Linked DNA regions of Novipirellula caenicola. The protein of the gene in region 1 binds, or shares a complex with, the protein of each later gene. Links are inferred from orthologs where the notes say so. Each region holds a gene or a part of one and is shown on either strand. Other genes may lie near its edges.

Region 1 (7,532 bases):
CACGCTGTACAAGAAAATGAAACGACTCGGTTTGGACGACCCTCGCCTACAATACGCAAACTAAGAATACAAACGTACTAGGCTCTGTCTAAATGCCGTAGCGGAAATCGTCAACGGCTTGTTGCTTTAGTCCAAATGCGAATTGCAATAGTGAGCCGTGGGTCGTAAGGCACCGGGTACCGCGTGGGACCCGGCCGCTGACGCGTCACGGCTCAATAAATCAACAAGTCGTTAACGGTTTGTTGATTTAATGAAGTTTCTAGTCCGTCAATGGTGTATTCGACGGACTAGGAAGTCCATCGTACGACTAAAACAACAAGCCGTTAACGAATTCCGCTGCCAAGTTTCCGCCTCGGATGCGTTCTCAGACAGTGCCTACTGCGAATCCACCCGTTTGTCGATTTCAGACAGCTGAAAACGCGTGCTGACGACCGAGTGTTTCTCGGGCCCTGGGCGATACTTGATGTAGGTCGTTGCGTAGAGGGTGCCATCGCTTAGACGCTCGAGTCCTGGATAGCCACAGTCGAAAACATTGCGTGCGTGGTTGTGTAGTAGCTTGATCCGATATTGGCCGGGGCGTCCGTGTTTGATGTCGTCATAGGTGCCCACCCAAGCGACAAAGTGCCCCTTCGTTTTGCTGCTGGGGGCTTGATCGCGAAACGCGATGACCCAGCGTCCATCGGCAGCTTGGATGCCCATATGGCGATCCCCCGTCACCCCCCAAGCGGTATCGACCGGCTCGCTCCACGTTTCGCCTTCGTCTTGAGAGAACATCATCAAACTGTTGCCGGTGTGGGTATTTTCACGCATCAAACAGCACAGTTCGTTTCCATCGGGTGATCGTAGCACGAACGGTTCGCATGGATTTTTACCGTCCACGGCCGCAACCACTTTGGGATCCGACCAAGTCATCCCTCCATCGGACGAGATCGACTGCAACACATTGAGTGGGGTTCGGTCTTGGCCGTCGGGGCCTTTGTGATAGAGTCCAAGGTAGCGTCCATCGTTTAGCCGAATCACGCTGCTAAACGTCATCACACAGGGAAAACCGAGCGGCGGCATTTCCTTCCACGTCTTGCCATCGTCTTCACTCATGATGCTTGGCATCCCAGGGCCGCCTCGTTTACCCAGTGCAGCTGAAAACACCCACAACCGGGCGACTCCTTGCGGGTCCACCATGCGATAGATGCTGGGACAATTTTGATGCGTTGAAAATCCGGGTGGCAGTGTGGAATCCAGACGCACCCAACTTCGTCCACCATTGTCGCTTCGCGCCATCGGCCCCGCCGCCCCCCCATGGTTGATACACCACACACAAAACAGCGTGTCGCTGCCAGGCAATTTCAGCGTCGTGGGGTGTCCTTGGTAGGTTTGCGGTGTGCCCTCGGCGATCACGAGTTGACGTTCGGTTTCTCCGGAAAGATCGATGGTCGGCAAACGATTGGATTCCTCGGCCAACGTGATCGTCGCAGATGAAACCAAACCGACGCACAACCAAAATCGACTCATTACGAAATTCACTAGAGACCTCACGATGACTTGCGGAGAAATTGATTCGCCCCCTCTGGAAACGCGGGGAACGCAGGAAACCCGCGAAAGACGCTCGGCAGCCCGGTCGACAGCGATTCGAATTGGCGGCGATGTGTCAGTTCGAACCGCAGGCGTTAAAGGTCGAGGGATGGGGTCGACGAACGTTTTTGGCAGGTAACGCCCCATCAATTTTAATGGCTCGCCCACAGGAATGCGACCGAATCAGACCAAAAGTCTATACACCAAGCAGCGAAAGGCTTTGGGGACGAATGGGTATCACGATCATTGATTTACCGCCGAACGCCACGCGGCCAATGCCATCGACTTTGGCCCAAACTGAGTGGTTTTTATAGCGGAGCGACGCGAGTTTCGGAGTGTCGCCGTCAGCCCGAGTGAGTGAAGCAAGTTCGAGCCTACCCCCTTACCCGCGATTGGGACGGGGGACGTTTTTACGGCCGGCTCCCTTGACGCCTTTGCGACGTTTCTTTTGGATTCCGGTCGCTTCGCTTTTGGTCGTGAACTCGACTTCCGAGATCGGTTTGCCGATGTTCTCTTTCAACTGCAGCACCCGGTCACGCAGCGACGCGGCTCGCTCGAACTCGAGATCCTCGGCAGCTGACAACATTTCACGCTCGAGTGCTTCGACATATTCCAATGTGATGTAAACCGTCTCGGCCTCGCTTTTTGCCAGCGCCGTCTCTTTCTTGCGTTTTGCAGCATCGGAATCGATTCCCGTCCGAATCGATTTCAAGATGGTCTGGGGAACGATCCCGTGTTTGGCGTTGTACTCTTCTTGGATCTTTCGTCGGCGGCTCGTTTCTTCGATCGCCATCTGCATCGATGCCGTCACTTTGTCGGCGTACAGAATGACCTTCGAATTCGCATTCCGAGCGGCGCGTCCGATCGTTTGGATCAAACTGGTTTCGCTACGCAGAAAGCCCTCTTTATCGGCATCCAAGATGGCCACTAACGAGACTTCGGGCAAATCCAGGCCTTCTCGCAATAAGTTGACACCGACCAAACAATCGAAGCGACCGGTGCGAAGTTCCTGCAGCAAATCAACACGTTCGAACGCATTGAGTTCGCTGTGTAACCAACGACAACGCACGTTTTGTTCTTGAAAGAACGTGGAAAGGTCTTCGGCCAACCGCTTTGTCAACGCGGTCACCAGCACACGTTCATTTTTCTCGGCGCGGATGCGGATCTCGTTTAGCAAGTGATTCACTTGGCCTCGCGCCGGAATCACCTCGACAACGGGATCGAGCAAACCGGTGGGCCGAATGATCTGTTCAACCACCTCGCCTCCGGTACGGTTCAATTCGTACTCGGCGGGCGTTGCACTAACGAAACAAATCTGCCCCGTTCGCTCTTCCCATTCTTCGAATTTCAGCGGGCGGTTGTCTAACGCACTCGGCAAACGGAATCCATGTTCGACGAGGGTTGTTTTTCGGCTGCGGTCTCCGGCGTACATTGCCCGAACTTGCGAAACCGTCACATGCGACTCGTCGACAAACGTAATAAAGTCGTCGGGAAAAAAGTCGTACAAGGTATCGGGGGTCGCACCAGGCGGCTTGCCCGACAGCGGACGACTGTAGTTTTCAATCCCTGGACAATGCCCAACTTCGCTAAGCATTTCCAGATCAAACCGCGTGCGAGCCGAGATCCGCTGGGCCTCGAGCAGCTTGCCTCGCTGTTGAAACAGTTCGACCTGCTGCGTCAATTCTTCGCGGATCGAACGAATCGCATTTTGAATACGATTTTCGGGCATCACAAAATGTTTGGCGGGATAGATGTAGAGACTATCGACCGTTTTGATTGTCTCGCCCGACACAGGGTTGATCAGCGAGATTTGTTCAATCTCGTCACCCCACATTTCGATTCGATAAGCGAATTCTTCGTAGCTCGGCCACAGCTCGATGCTGTCGCCGCGGACGCGAAACTTGCCACGTTCAAATGCCACGTCATTGCGTTCGTAGAGCACGTCAACAAACTTCAGCAACAAGTGGTCGCGTCGCGTCTTTTCGCCCTTTTGAAGCGAAACGATCAACTGCTTGTAATCCTCGGGCGATCCCAATCCGTAAATACTGCTGACCGATGCGACGATCACGACGTCACGGCGGCTGACCAATGAACTTGTCGTCGCCAAACGTAGCCGGTCGATCTCTTCGTTGATCGACGAATCCTTTTCGATATAGACATCACGCTGGGGGATGTAGGCTTCGGGTTGATAGTAGTCGTAATAGCTTACGAAATAGTGAACCGCGTTCTCGGGAAAGAATTCGCGAAATTCGCCGTACAGCTGAGCGGCCAGGGTTTTGTTGTGGCTGAGGATCAGCGCAGGGCGGCCCAGATTGGCGATCACGTTGGCCATCGTAAACGTCTTGCCCGTGCCGGTCGCTCCGAGCAAGGTTTGAGCGGACCGCCCCGCCAAAAACCCTCGCGTCAGCTCTGCAATCGCTTGCGGTTGGTCTCCCGCAGGCGGAAACGGCTGATTGAGGTGAAATTCGGCGCGGGGAAGCTTTTTTGATTTGGACGTCATGGATCGTTCCACAGGCGGTCATGGTGACATGCGTTGACCGCTTCACTGTAACGAAGAACCGCGAAAACGACGATGGTCCGGCCTTGAAAATCAGAACCCGACATGTGAGTTCTGAAGCAAAGCGTTCATCACAACCCGAAGCGTTAGCGAGGGAATCTCGATCATGATTCGGTCCCTCGCTGACGCGTCGGGTTGTGATTTGCCGGCAGAAACGACAACAGCGTCATTTCAGAACGCGTGAGCGAGGGACTGCGAAACGCCACAATTCGCGGTGTTTGAGGATGGCGTTTACTGTTGGTTCGTCGCGATCGCCTCATGCGGGGGAGCGATTTCATCTTGCGGCGAAGCGACCTCGACACAGCAGTACTCAGCAATCTCGGCAATGGTTTTGGGACCGATCCCCGGTACGCGGCGGAGATCCTCGACCGATTCAAATCGCCCACGCTGTTGACGATCCTGGACGATGCGTTTGGCAAGCACCGGGCCGACCGTCGGCAGCAGCGACAATTCATGTTCGGCCGCGGCATTGACGTCCAAGCACAGTAGTTTTGCGTCCGCATCACGGCGGGGCTCGGCCCGCGGCAATTCGTGATGCATGGCAATCCGCCCGCCCAACATCCCAAAACAAACCAACAAAACCACCGCTAATGTCCACTGCACCGAGGGCTGCAGCAGAGGCGAATGCCGCGTGGGGGTTGGGGGAATTGGATTCATCGATCCGAGATTAATATCGAGTTACGGTTCGCTCATTATCCGCGATCGAGCCGGACGAAAACAACGCATCACTTCGACGGCAGGTCCACTTTTTGGCAAAAACGCTACAATGCTAGCGAGCTTGCTGTGATGCGATCGCACGATCGATCGACAACATCGCTTGCCACCGTCCGCGAGCCCAATGTCATCTACTTTAGTAGCGGCACGGCGCGAGCCGTCCGGTTGCGGCGAGTAACGCGTTCGAATTAGACCGGGCGGCTCGCGCCACTCCGCTATAAATACCACCCGGTTAGTGCGAAAGTAGATGGCACATTCCGCTTGCCCCCCAACCATTAACACGAATCGAACCCTGGACGTACATCGATGACTGATTATCCCCGCGTCGAAGCTGACTCGCTGCTCGAAAATGATTTGCGAATGTTGGTTCGACTTTCGATCGCCGAAGACCTCCGTGATGCAATGGACTGGACGACGGTCTGCTTGATCGACGCCGATCGCCAAGGCGGTTGCGAAATCGTGCCTCGCGGCGAGGGCGTCTGCGCGGGACTAGCGACGCTGCCGTGGATTGTGGATGAATTTGATGCATCATTGGAAGTCACGTGTTTGCAAGAGGATGGATCGGATTTGGTCGCCGGTCAATCGATTGCACGCTTGACCGGCAATGCACGTGACTTGTTGACTTGCGAGCGAACGATTTTGAATATCCTCAGCCGGATGTGCGGAGTCGCAACACAGACCCGGCGTTACGCCGAAGTGATCGCATCGACTAGGTCACGATTGTACGACACTCGTAAAACCACACCGGGTTGGCGGTTGCTGGAAAAGTACGCCGTCGGGTGCGGTGGAGGCCATAACCACCGCAGCGGTTTGCACGACGGGTTCTTGATCAAAGACAACCATTTGGCGTTGGCAGGCGATTCGTCGGGACCGATTGCTGCCAGCACGGCCGCGAAAAAAGCGATTCAGTGGCGGGGTGCCAATGTGGAACACTTGGTAGCGCCAACGATGGTTGAGATCGAAGTCGATTCACTCGAGCAATTTCGCGACGTGATTTCAACAAATCCCGACATTATCTTGCTTGATAATTTCTCGCTCGAATCGCTGCGTGAAGCCGTGGCGATTCGCGACCAGCAAAATTCCGCGGTCGAACTCGAAGCCTCGGGCAATGTCACGATCGATACGATTGCCGAGATCGCTAAAACCGGTGTAGAGCGAATTAGTTGTGGCGCTTTGACACACCAAGCGACCTGGTTAGACCTCGGTTTTGACTGGTTCGATCAATCGTTGAGCTAGGGTTTTGTAGCGTCGCCATCGTGAAGAAAGCGTCTTCGTTTTCACACGTCACGCGGCCTTTTGCACAAAATTCGAGACGCCCTAATCGACCGGAATTGATTCATGCGGTTACCCATTCTTCCTCACCGCCATTGGTGGGATTTCTTTCAACCGTGTCTTGATGCTGCTGGCGTGATCGCATCGTTGGCGACCGTCAAATGGATCGCGCGTGGCTGGGTCGACGACACCACGTTGGCGATGGGTTTGATTGCCGTGATCGTGTTCTTGCTGACCGGCCACTTGACCGGGTTGTACCGCAGATCGCACGCGGGGTCGGCCAACATGGAAATGTCCAGCATCGCGGGCGCTTGGAGCATGACCGTCTTGGTGCTCGCGTTGTTAGCATTTGCCACTCGCTACGGTCAAGAGTTCGCTCGCTCGGTCATGCTTTGCTGGATCATCCTAGCCCCCACGGTGATCGGGTTGGGACGAATGTGTTTGCGAATCATCCAACAAGGCTTGTTGCAGCGAGGCATCGGCACCCGTCGCATCGCGGTCGCAGGACTGAACGAGTTGGGGGTGCAAATGGCCGAGAATGTCCAGCATGATCCCTCGTTGGGTTTTCAGATGGTTGGCTTTTTTGACGACCGAAACGAATTTCGATCCGCGGACGCTTCGTCGAGCCAAGAATTTTCGCTCGAAGGCGATTTGACGGAAATGGTCGAAAAAGCACGGCAAGGTGAAATTGACACGATCTTTATCACGTTACCGATGCGGGCCGAGGATCGCATCCGCAAACTGCTAGAACAACTCAGTGACTCGACGGCGTCCGTTTATATCGTTCCCGACTTTTTTGTTTTTGAACTGCTGCACTCTCGATGGACCAGCATGGGAGGCATTCCGGCGGTCAGCGTGTTCGAGAATCCGTTGTTTGGTGTCGATGGCGTGATCAAGCGATTGACGGATGTCGCGATCGCCACGGCAGCCTTGGTCGTCGCGGCGATCCCCATGTTGGCAATCGCAATCGCCATCAAGCTATCGTCCCCCGGCCCCGTCTTTTTTCGGCAACGACGCTACGGTTTGGATGGTCGAGAAATCTTGGTGTGGAAGTTTCGCTCGATGCGAACCTGTGACAACGGCGCAGTGGTGAAACAGGCGACCAAAGGGGACCCGCGGGTGACTCGGTTGGGAGGCATTCTGCGCCGCACCAGTCTGGACGAATTACCGCAACTGTTCAACGTGATCGCGGGGACGATGTCCTTGGTAGGGCCGCGACCTCATGCCTCGGCACACAACGAGCAATACCGCAGCCGAATTCGCGGCTACATGCTTCGCCACAAAGTCAAACCAGGAATCACTGGATTGGCCCAGGTCAACGGTTGTCGCGGCGAAACCGATACGATCGACAAGATGGAACGGCGGATCGATTGGGACCATCGCTACATCCGCAATTGGTCGCTGTGGTTGGACATCAAGA
Region 2 (7,671 bases), on another replicon or contig:
ACCTCAGTTTCGTCTCGAGCACCACGCCTGAATCATTCCGCCGCTAGGCGGTCGCGATTCGCAAATCGATGGGATTCACACCGCAACGTCGCATTCGATAGCGTGGTTTTCGCTAGTGGCGCGGCGGCACATCACCCCGATCTGGTTCGACGGATTTAGTCGCCACCCGGCGGCGCGTGGGCTGTGGATCGAGTGAGCCGCGTCGCGTGAGCGTCCGGGGCTGGGGGTGACGTGATACCCGATGCCTCGCCGAAGATACCATCTATTTTCTTTCATGGTACGGCGCGGAGCCCGTTCGGTTGCAGCGAGTCAAACGTTCGAGATTCGCCGGGCGGGGCGCCGCACCGCTCCGTTATAAAAACAACGCGTCGCTACATCGACGACGAAGACGTCAACCGGCGTCGCGCCTCGCGAACTTTCTCGACCACCGTGTCTCGGTCATCGCCGACGCAGGTCAAGTGTCCCATCTTGCGTCCTGGTTTGGCGTGAACCTTGCCATACAAATGCAGCTTCACTGCGTCCACGGCAAGAGCACGATCCCATGGAGGCGTTTGCGTCTCGTCGCCCCACACATCGCCGAGCAAATTGGCCATCGCAGCGCCGCCACAGATCATGTCGGTATTGCCAAGCGGCAGTCCACAAACCGCGCGGACATGTTGTTCAAACTGACTTGTGTGGCAAGCTTCGATCGTCAAGTGACCCGAGTTATGGGGCCGCGGTGCCACTTCGTTGATGATCACTTCCAACTCGCCTTCGGCACTGGGTCGCACAAACATTTCCACGCACAACAGTCCCACGACGTCGAGAGCTTCGGCAGTCATGATCGCAATCTCACGCGCCCGTTGCTGAACGTTGTCGGGCAACGTTGCTGGAACCATGGTCACATCGAGGATGTGGTTGACGTGATCGTTTTCAAAGATAGGGAAGGTGGACGTCCGGCCGTCGACGGTTCGAGCCACCACAACCGAGACTTCGCGATCGAATGCAATCAGTTGTTCGGCCACCCATTCATCACACATCGACCAATCGACATTTACTGCGTCGGCAAGCGTGTTGATGCGATGTTGCCCCTTGCCGTCGTAGCCGCTACGAGCGGTTTTTAAAATCAACGGCAATCCCACGGCGTCTGCCGCGGCAGCCAATGATGTTGCGTCGACGACTTTCGCAAACGGAGCGACTGGAAGTCCTGCGTTTTGGATTGTGTTTTTTTCACGCAAACGATCTTGCGCCGTCGCTAACACGTCCGACGAAGGGTAGGTGGGGGCGTACTGTTGGCACTTGGCAATCGTTGCTTCGGGTATATTCTCGAACTCTAACGTGATCACATCACACTGGTTCGCGAACGCCTCGACCGCGTCCATATTGTTCAGCCGTCCGAAGACACAGCGATGCGCGATCTGGGCTGCCGGCTCTTGCTCGGTTTCGCAGAACACCACCACTTGGTAACCCATCTGAGTCGCGGCGATGGCGAACATGCGGCCCAATTGGCCACCGCCCACCATTCCAATGGTGCTGCCGGGCAGCATCACGTTTGACGCGGGATTGGGATCGTTTTTCAAATTCGTCTCGTTCACGTTGATGCTATAGCTCCGCCGATTCGAGTACTGCGGCAGTTTGTTTCTCGACAAACTCGGCCAATCGTTTTGCCAACGCATCGTCAGACAACGCCAAGATCCGCGCCGCCATCAGCCCTGCGTTCTTGGCTCCGGACGTTCCAATCGACATCGTCGCAACCGGAATGCCGCCGGGCATCTGCACAATCGACAACAGTGAATCGAGTCCCTGCAGGGCTCGGCTTTGCACGGGGACTCCGATCACTGGCAGATTGGTTTCCGAGGCGACCATCCCCGGCAAATGAGCAGCACCGCCCGCTCCTGCGATAATGACCTTCAATCCACGCTGGCTCGCCTGGGTTGCGTAGTTGACCATGCGGGTCGGCGTCCGATGCGCCGATACCACCAATCGTTCGTTGGGGATCTGCAACTCGTCCAAAATATCGGCTGCCGCCCGCATTGTGTCCCAATCATTGCGGCTGCCCATGATCACGCCGACCAAGGCGTCGGTAGGGGCGAATTCGTTTTCACTCATGACAAACTTCGATTCAAATGGTTAGGGACATAAATGACGATTGCGATTGCGGGCACCATCGCTCGCCAAAATTTACAAAACTCAATCCGATCCGCCCACCACATTGATTTCACCAACAGCCCACCTCGACTCGCCCAACACACTCCCCGTAGCGGAAGTCGTCAAGACTTTCGTCCACACCCCCTTCCGTAGCGAAAGTCGTCAACGGCTTGTTGTTTTAGTCGTACGATGGACTTCCTAGTCCGTCGAATCCATCATTGACGGACTAGGAAGTCCATCCTACACCCCCTTGCCGCAGGAACCTTCACTAAATCAACAAGCCGTCAACGACTTTCGTCCATCAACCTCACGGCATCGCAAATCCCGGGCAGCTTGCCGAATGATGAGCCGAGACGCGTAAGCGGCCGGGCCCACGCACTACCCGGTGCCTATCGGCCCTCAGTCCATCAATCTCATTCGCCTCTCGATCAAACCAACACGCCACCAAGTCGTATGTCGTCCTGGCCCGCCCCGCCAGAAACTAAGCCCCCGTTCCGCAACGTTTTGACGTCTGTTTACCCCTCGATCACTTCCAACTTGGCAAACGCCAAACGGAAATTATGTTCGCCATCGTCAAAGCGAACCGTCGCGGTCCGCTTTGGGCCTCGACCGGTGATCGAAACCACCGTGCCTTCGCCGTATTCCATGTGCCGCACCAGCGTTCCTTCGCGGTACGCGGTGACTGGCGTGACGCCTCCATTGAGCATATCGGCCGCGGTCTTCAAACCTGCCACCTGAGCCGATTTTCGTTTCTTGCTTTCGACGCGTTCGGCAATCTCCGCCTCGGGCAATTGGCAAACTTCGTCGTACGCCTTGGCGGCCGACTCGTGCACCGTCGGCCCGGCATCATCCAAGAGCGTGTCGTCGCTTTCGTCCGGCAAGTCCCATGACTCGGGATAGCCGCCGTGGGCGTCAGGATCCTCGTCGAACCAATCGCGGTCCACGGTGCTTTCCACTTTCCTCAGTTCATCCAGTGGCAATTCGTTCAAAAATGGACTCGGTACCGCCGGCCGGGTGTCCCCTCGCACCGTCCGCCGCTTGCACACGCTCAGCTGCAACCGCTGCATCGCCCGCGTGATTCCCACGAACAACAACCGACGTTCTTCTTCAAACCCCGCATCGGTATCCATCGAACGTGAATGCGGCAGCAAGCCTTGTTCGACCCCGACGATATAGATGCAGGGAAACTCGAGTCCCTTCGCCGCATGCAGCGTCATCAACGTCACGCGGTCGTCGGAATCTTCGAACGCGTCCGTGTCCGAAACCAACGCCACCTGTTCCAAAAAGGCCTCTAACGTGCCATCTTCGGGATGCTGGCGGTCGAATTCGACCGCTGCGGAAATGAATTCATCGACGTTGCCAATTGCACTGCTGTCTTGCTGATCGACCGACGATTTTTCTAAGAACGCCTCGTATTTGGTTTCTTCGACCAAGTAACGCAGCAAGTCTTCGAGCGTCGCCGACGCTTTCTTGCTCAGCCGATCATACAACTCGACAAAACGCGTTACAAACGTGGCCGAACGCTTGGCGATCCCTTCGATTTGGTAGACATCGCGAGCCGCTTGCAACATCGGCACCTGGTTCACATCGGCATAGCGTCGCAGTCGTTCGACCGTTTTCGCACCGATGCCACGTGTTGGCACGTTGACGACGCGTTGGAACGCGACATCGTGGCTGGGGTTATTGATCAAGTGCAGGTACGCCAGCAGATCCTTGATCTCTTTCCGCTGATAGAATTCGACGCCGTTGATGATTTGGTAAGGCAAACCACGGCTTCGCATCGAATGCTCTAACGAACGTGTCAGCGCATTCATTCGGCACAGCACCGCAAAATCACGCGGCCGCATCCCTTCGACTCGAATCGCGTTGGCGATTTCGTCCGCGATCCCGTCGGCTTCCTGGTACCCGTCTTCGTACATCCTCAAAACGACCGGATCGCCTTCGGGATTGTGGGTGTACAGATCTTTTTGTTTTCGCTTTTGGTTATGCCGAATCAACTGGTCCGCAACACGCAAGATGTTAGGTGTGCTGCGATAGTTCTGTTCCAAACGAACTGTGGTGACCGACGGGTAATCCTTTTCGAAGTCGAGGATGTTGTTCAAATCCGCACCGCGCCATCCGTAGATCGATTGATCCGGGTCACCGGTCACCGCGAGGTTCGCATTGTTGATCGACAACCCACGGACGATCGCGTATTGGGCCAAGTTCGTGTCTTGGTATTCGTCAACCAAGATGTACCGGAAACGTGCATCCAAATCCTCGCGTAGTTCGGGATTGTTTCGCAACATGATTGCGACATGGAACAACAGATCGTCAAAATCAACGGCGTTGGCCGTCAGCAATTGCTGCTGGTACACCGGATAGACTTTTGCGGCAACCGCATCCCCGGTCCGGCTGGACGCCGACAACATCATCTCCGGCGTGACCAAGCGGTTTTTGGCGCTACTGATGATCGAGGTGATTTGTTCGGGCGACGTATGGCTGGTCGAAACGTTGGCAGCGGCGATCGCCCGCTTCATCGCCTGCTTCGAATCCGCAGTGTCATAGATCGAATAATTTTCGGCCAATCCGACCAACGACGCGTAGCGACGAAGCAATTGGGCGCAGAAACGGTGGAACGTTCCCATCCAAACAGGCTGGCCCGGTGCCAATTGGCCGACACGAGCTCGCATTTCGTCCGCCGCCTTGTTGGTAAACGTCACCGCAGCGATTTGCGAAGGCGAGACTCCTTGCGAAATCATGTAAGCGATGCGGTGCGTGACCACGCGAGTCTTTCCTGAACCAGGGCCGGCCAAGATCAATAGCGGTCCATCGATGTGCGTGACCGCTTGCTTTTGAGACTCGGTCAGTCCTTTGAGGATGGCGTCCATGTCAGAAATCTCGAGATAGAAAAGCCGGGACGGAAGAGGCGGGAAACAAACCGGCGTGAAATACAGAGCCGGGGTTGAAACAGAGAAGGGAAACGGCGACACGTTCCTTTGACGCCTCATGATACCGACTCTGGCAAATCTGCGTTAGTGTCCCCACGCGTCCGCTTCGCCGGCCACCCGCAGATCAGCTCCGCTTCGGCCATTGGAGGCTGCGCTGTTGTCGTTTTTCCCGGCATATCCCAACCCGACGCGTCAGCGAGGAACCGAGAAAATATCGAGATTCCTTCGCTCACGCTTCGGGTTGTGAAAAACTCGCAACTGCAAAACTTACGCGTCGGGTTGGGATAAAAACGCGACTTCAAAACTTCGGCCGGGGGGTGAGCACGAGCGATGAAAAAACGGACTCTTGGTAACAGTGGCTACACCGTGGCCGTTGCACTGCCGAATTCAAACTTGCGATCGAGTCCGCGTCGGTTCGCCATTGCAGGCGATAGGAATCAGCCGAGGCGATGCATTTTTTTTAGGAACGGGGGCCCAATGCCAGCGAGCATGAGGCATCCCCCGCTACAGAGACTTGGTAAGATAGAATGGTTAGAATGGACTGTCCGACTGCATTCGCTGCGGATGTAATTTGACGATCAAACGCATGGGAAAAAGGCATCAATGGCTGGAAAAAACGTTTTAGGCGGCGAACTCGCCAGCTGCAGTACCGATCCACTAACCGGGTTTTACCGCGACGGATGCTGTAACACCGGAGCGTCTGATTCGGGGTTACACGTCATTTGCGCCAAGATGACGGCCGAATTTTTGGAATTCAGTCGATCGCGAGGCAATGATCTGAGCACTCCGAACCCGATGTTCCGATTTCCCGGATTGCGTCCCGGTGACCGCTGGTGTTTGTGTGCTGCCAGGTGGAAGGAGGCGTATGACGCAGGCAAAGCGCCGCCAGTGGTGCTCGAAGCGAGTCACATCAGCGCGTTAGAGTTTGCCTCAATCGAAGAATTGCAGGAGCACGCGGTGCTCGAAGAAGAATGAAAAAAATTGGGTTCAGATAGGGCTTGCGGCCACGAACCTGATTGCTAGAATCCCTGTCATCTGAAGAGGGCAACCCACTGGGAGGTCCTTCAACGGATCAGCGAGCACCCCTAGCTCAATTGGATAGAGCATCGGTCTACGGAACCGAAGGTTAGAGGTTCGAATCCTCTGGGGTGTACTTGCCGAGAAGCCATGAACCGCCAAGGTTTATGGCTTTTTTTGTGCGTCGACGTGGACTCAAGAAAATTTTTCTTAGTGTCTGGCCGTTCCGTTGCCTTTTGTGTCGACGGTTGCTGTGCTGTTTCCTGTAGGAATGGCAGTTCTGCGGGCGGGGCCCGATCCTCGGTTCTGAACTCGCTTGATGGGCCAGCTGATGAAAAATTCTCAGCCCGGTTTAGCGACGGTTTGAATTCTTGCCAGCCGCATTTGTGATCAGCAGCGGGGCGATTTTCGTGAGATGCCCGTTGGCGTCGGCCACTGGCAGGCCCCAGTCCTCAGCGATCCCGCAGTCGGTTGGCCCGCGAATCACGCGAATGAACGCGAATCGAGTGGGCAGCACAAAACCGCCGCGGTGTTCTCTCCTTTTACGGCGGAAAAATTTCGCAGAAGCTCGTTCGGCAGTATCGTATGCACTCGCGGAATAATCTTGCCACTGATTTCATGTGTCTCTGACGCAAACCGGTGAATCCGTTCTGCTGCCATTGGTATCGACAGCAATATTGATGCGACAGAAAAATTGAGATGTCGTAATCTCCGAAATTTGTTTTCGCCGTCGGACGCTTTTGTCTCACCGCTGGCGAGACTATTGCCGGGTCTTGGATTGTTCGCTCAATCAAGAGACCAAAAGCATCCGAGTCTTGGATATGATACGGAACTTTTGCCATAGTGTTAATTCAGTCTCAGTAAGAGCGATCCTATCCTCGGCGAATGAATTGGCCCAACCTGTCCGCAAAAAATGACAACGCAATGATCTGGAGATAACCACCGTCCAAGTCGTCTGCTGTAAACTATTGTATCGGTTTTCGTTCGCTCGCCTTAAGCCCCGATGGATTTTCGGTTGCCGCGCTGGTTGGTTCCAAGCTGCGTGTCGTCGATCGCAAGGGACGCCGAGTCAAATGGAGAGCGCAAGGGCACAACGATTGTGTAGTGGTGGTGGCGTATTCGCCCCGATGGCCGGATGCTTGCCTCCGGTGGACTCGACAGTGTGGGCAAATTGTGGGACTCCGATAGCGGAAAGCTGATCGCCACGCTGGCCGAGCATGTGTCGGGCGGAGGTAATCGCGATGAAACAGCTGGCGTTTGGCTGTGGCTGGCCAAACGCGAGCCTTAGCCCATGAGCCGTGAGAGGTATCGATTACTGCTGTAGCGGAGCTCGCATGGCCGATGCCATCGATCGGAAATCGACTCGAGTTAATCGTCGGCATCTTCGGGTAAGTAAACTAGCTCTTGCCTGCACGATCAAAAATTGCAAAGTTGTATCAGCTAGTTGGCACCGAGGTCGCGACAATACGATGACTGGACGTGCAAACGGTTAAGATTTGTGCAATCAATAAAGTGAAGGTGTAACATGAACGATTCTGGCTTAACGTTCAACTTGTTACTACATCAAGCCTCGTCTTCCAATCGCGGAACCCGCTTT

What was found. The genes of interacting proteins can lie anywhere in the genome.
Region 2: the proteins of uvrB (region 1) and ABEA92_RS19305 are in contact, whole or in part, in a crystal structure (PDB 7EGT), measured with the Thermus thermophilus proteins. The link is inferred for Novipirellula caenicola from one-to-one orthologs. Residues at the interface, in WP_096411307.1 of Thermus thermophilus: Glu23, Leu25, Arg26, Asp27, Gly28, Glu29, Arg30, Phe31, Arg55, Glu326, Asp327, Phe328, Glu379, Ser382, Gln383, His398, Gly400, Arg401; in WP_096412145.1 of Thermus thermophilus: His654, Arg656, Phe657, Gln666, Asp668, Glu669, Lys680, Arg681, Leu682, Ser683, Lys685, Tyr686, Ala687.

What each region holds. Positions count from the first base shown.
Region 1 is NZ_BAABRO010000026.1:11,827-19,358, reverse strand. What follows is about bases 1,511-4,400. They hold uvrB (excinuclease ABC subunit UvrB), read right to left. Parts: upstream 4,070-4,400; coding sequence 1,952-4,069; downstream 1,511-1,951. Other genes in these bases: ABEA92_RS28425 (ComEA family DNA-binding protein), read right to left, coding at 4,358-4,400. Also shown: ABEA92_RS28440 (sigma-54-dependent transcriptional regulator), read left to right, coding at 1-64; ABEA92_RS28435 (sialidase family protein), read right to left, coding at 376-1,509; more of ABEA92_RS28425, read right to left, coding at 4,401-4,783; nadC (carboxylating nicotinate-nucleotide diphosphorylase), read left to right, coding at 5,147-6,076; ABEA92_RS28415 (undecaprenyl-phosphate glucose phosphotransferase), read left to right, coding at 6,179-7,532. UniProt on the Escherichia coli protein: The UvrABC repair system catalyzes the recognition and processing of DNA lesions. A damage recognition complex composed of 2 UvrA and 2 UvrB subunits scans DNA for abnormalities.
Region 2 is NZ_BAABRO010000010.1:293,501-301,171, reverse strand. The notes cover bases 2,321-5,349. They hold ABEA92_RS19305 (ATP-dependent helicase), read right to left. Parts: upstream 4,998-5,349; coding sequence 2,643-4,997; downstream 2,321-2,642. Also shown: ABEA92_RS19320 (CBS domain-containing protein), read left to right, coding at 1-47; ABEA92_RS19315 (5-(carboxyamino)imidazole ribonucleotide synthase), read right to left, coding at 372-1,526; purE (5-(carboxyamino)imidazole ribonucleotide mutase), read right to left, coding at 1,582-2,088; ABEA92_RS19300 (DUF2237 family protein), read left to right, coding at 5,661-6,032; ABEA92_RS19290 (hypothetical protein), read left to right, coding at 7,210-7,362. UniProt on the Escherichia coli protein: A helicase with DNA-dependent ATPase activity. Unwinds DNA duplexes with 3'-5' polarity. Translocates on single-stranded DNA with 3'-5' polarity. Initiates unwinding more efficiently from a nicked substrate than double-stranded DNA.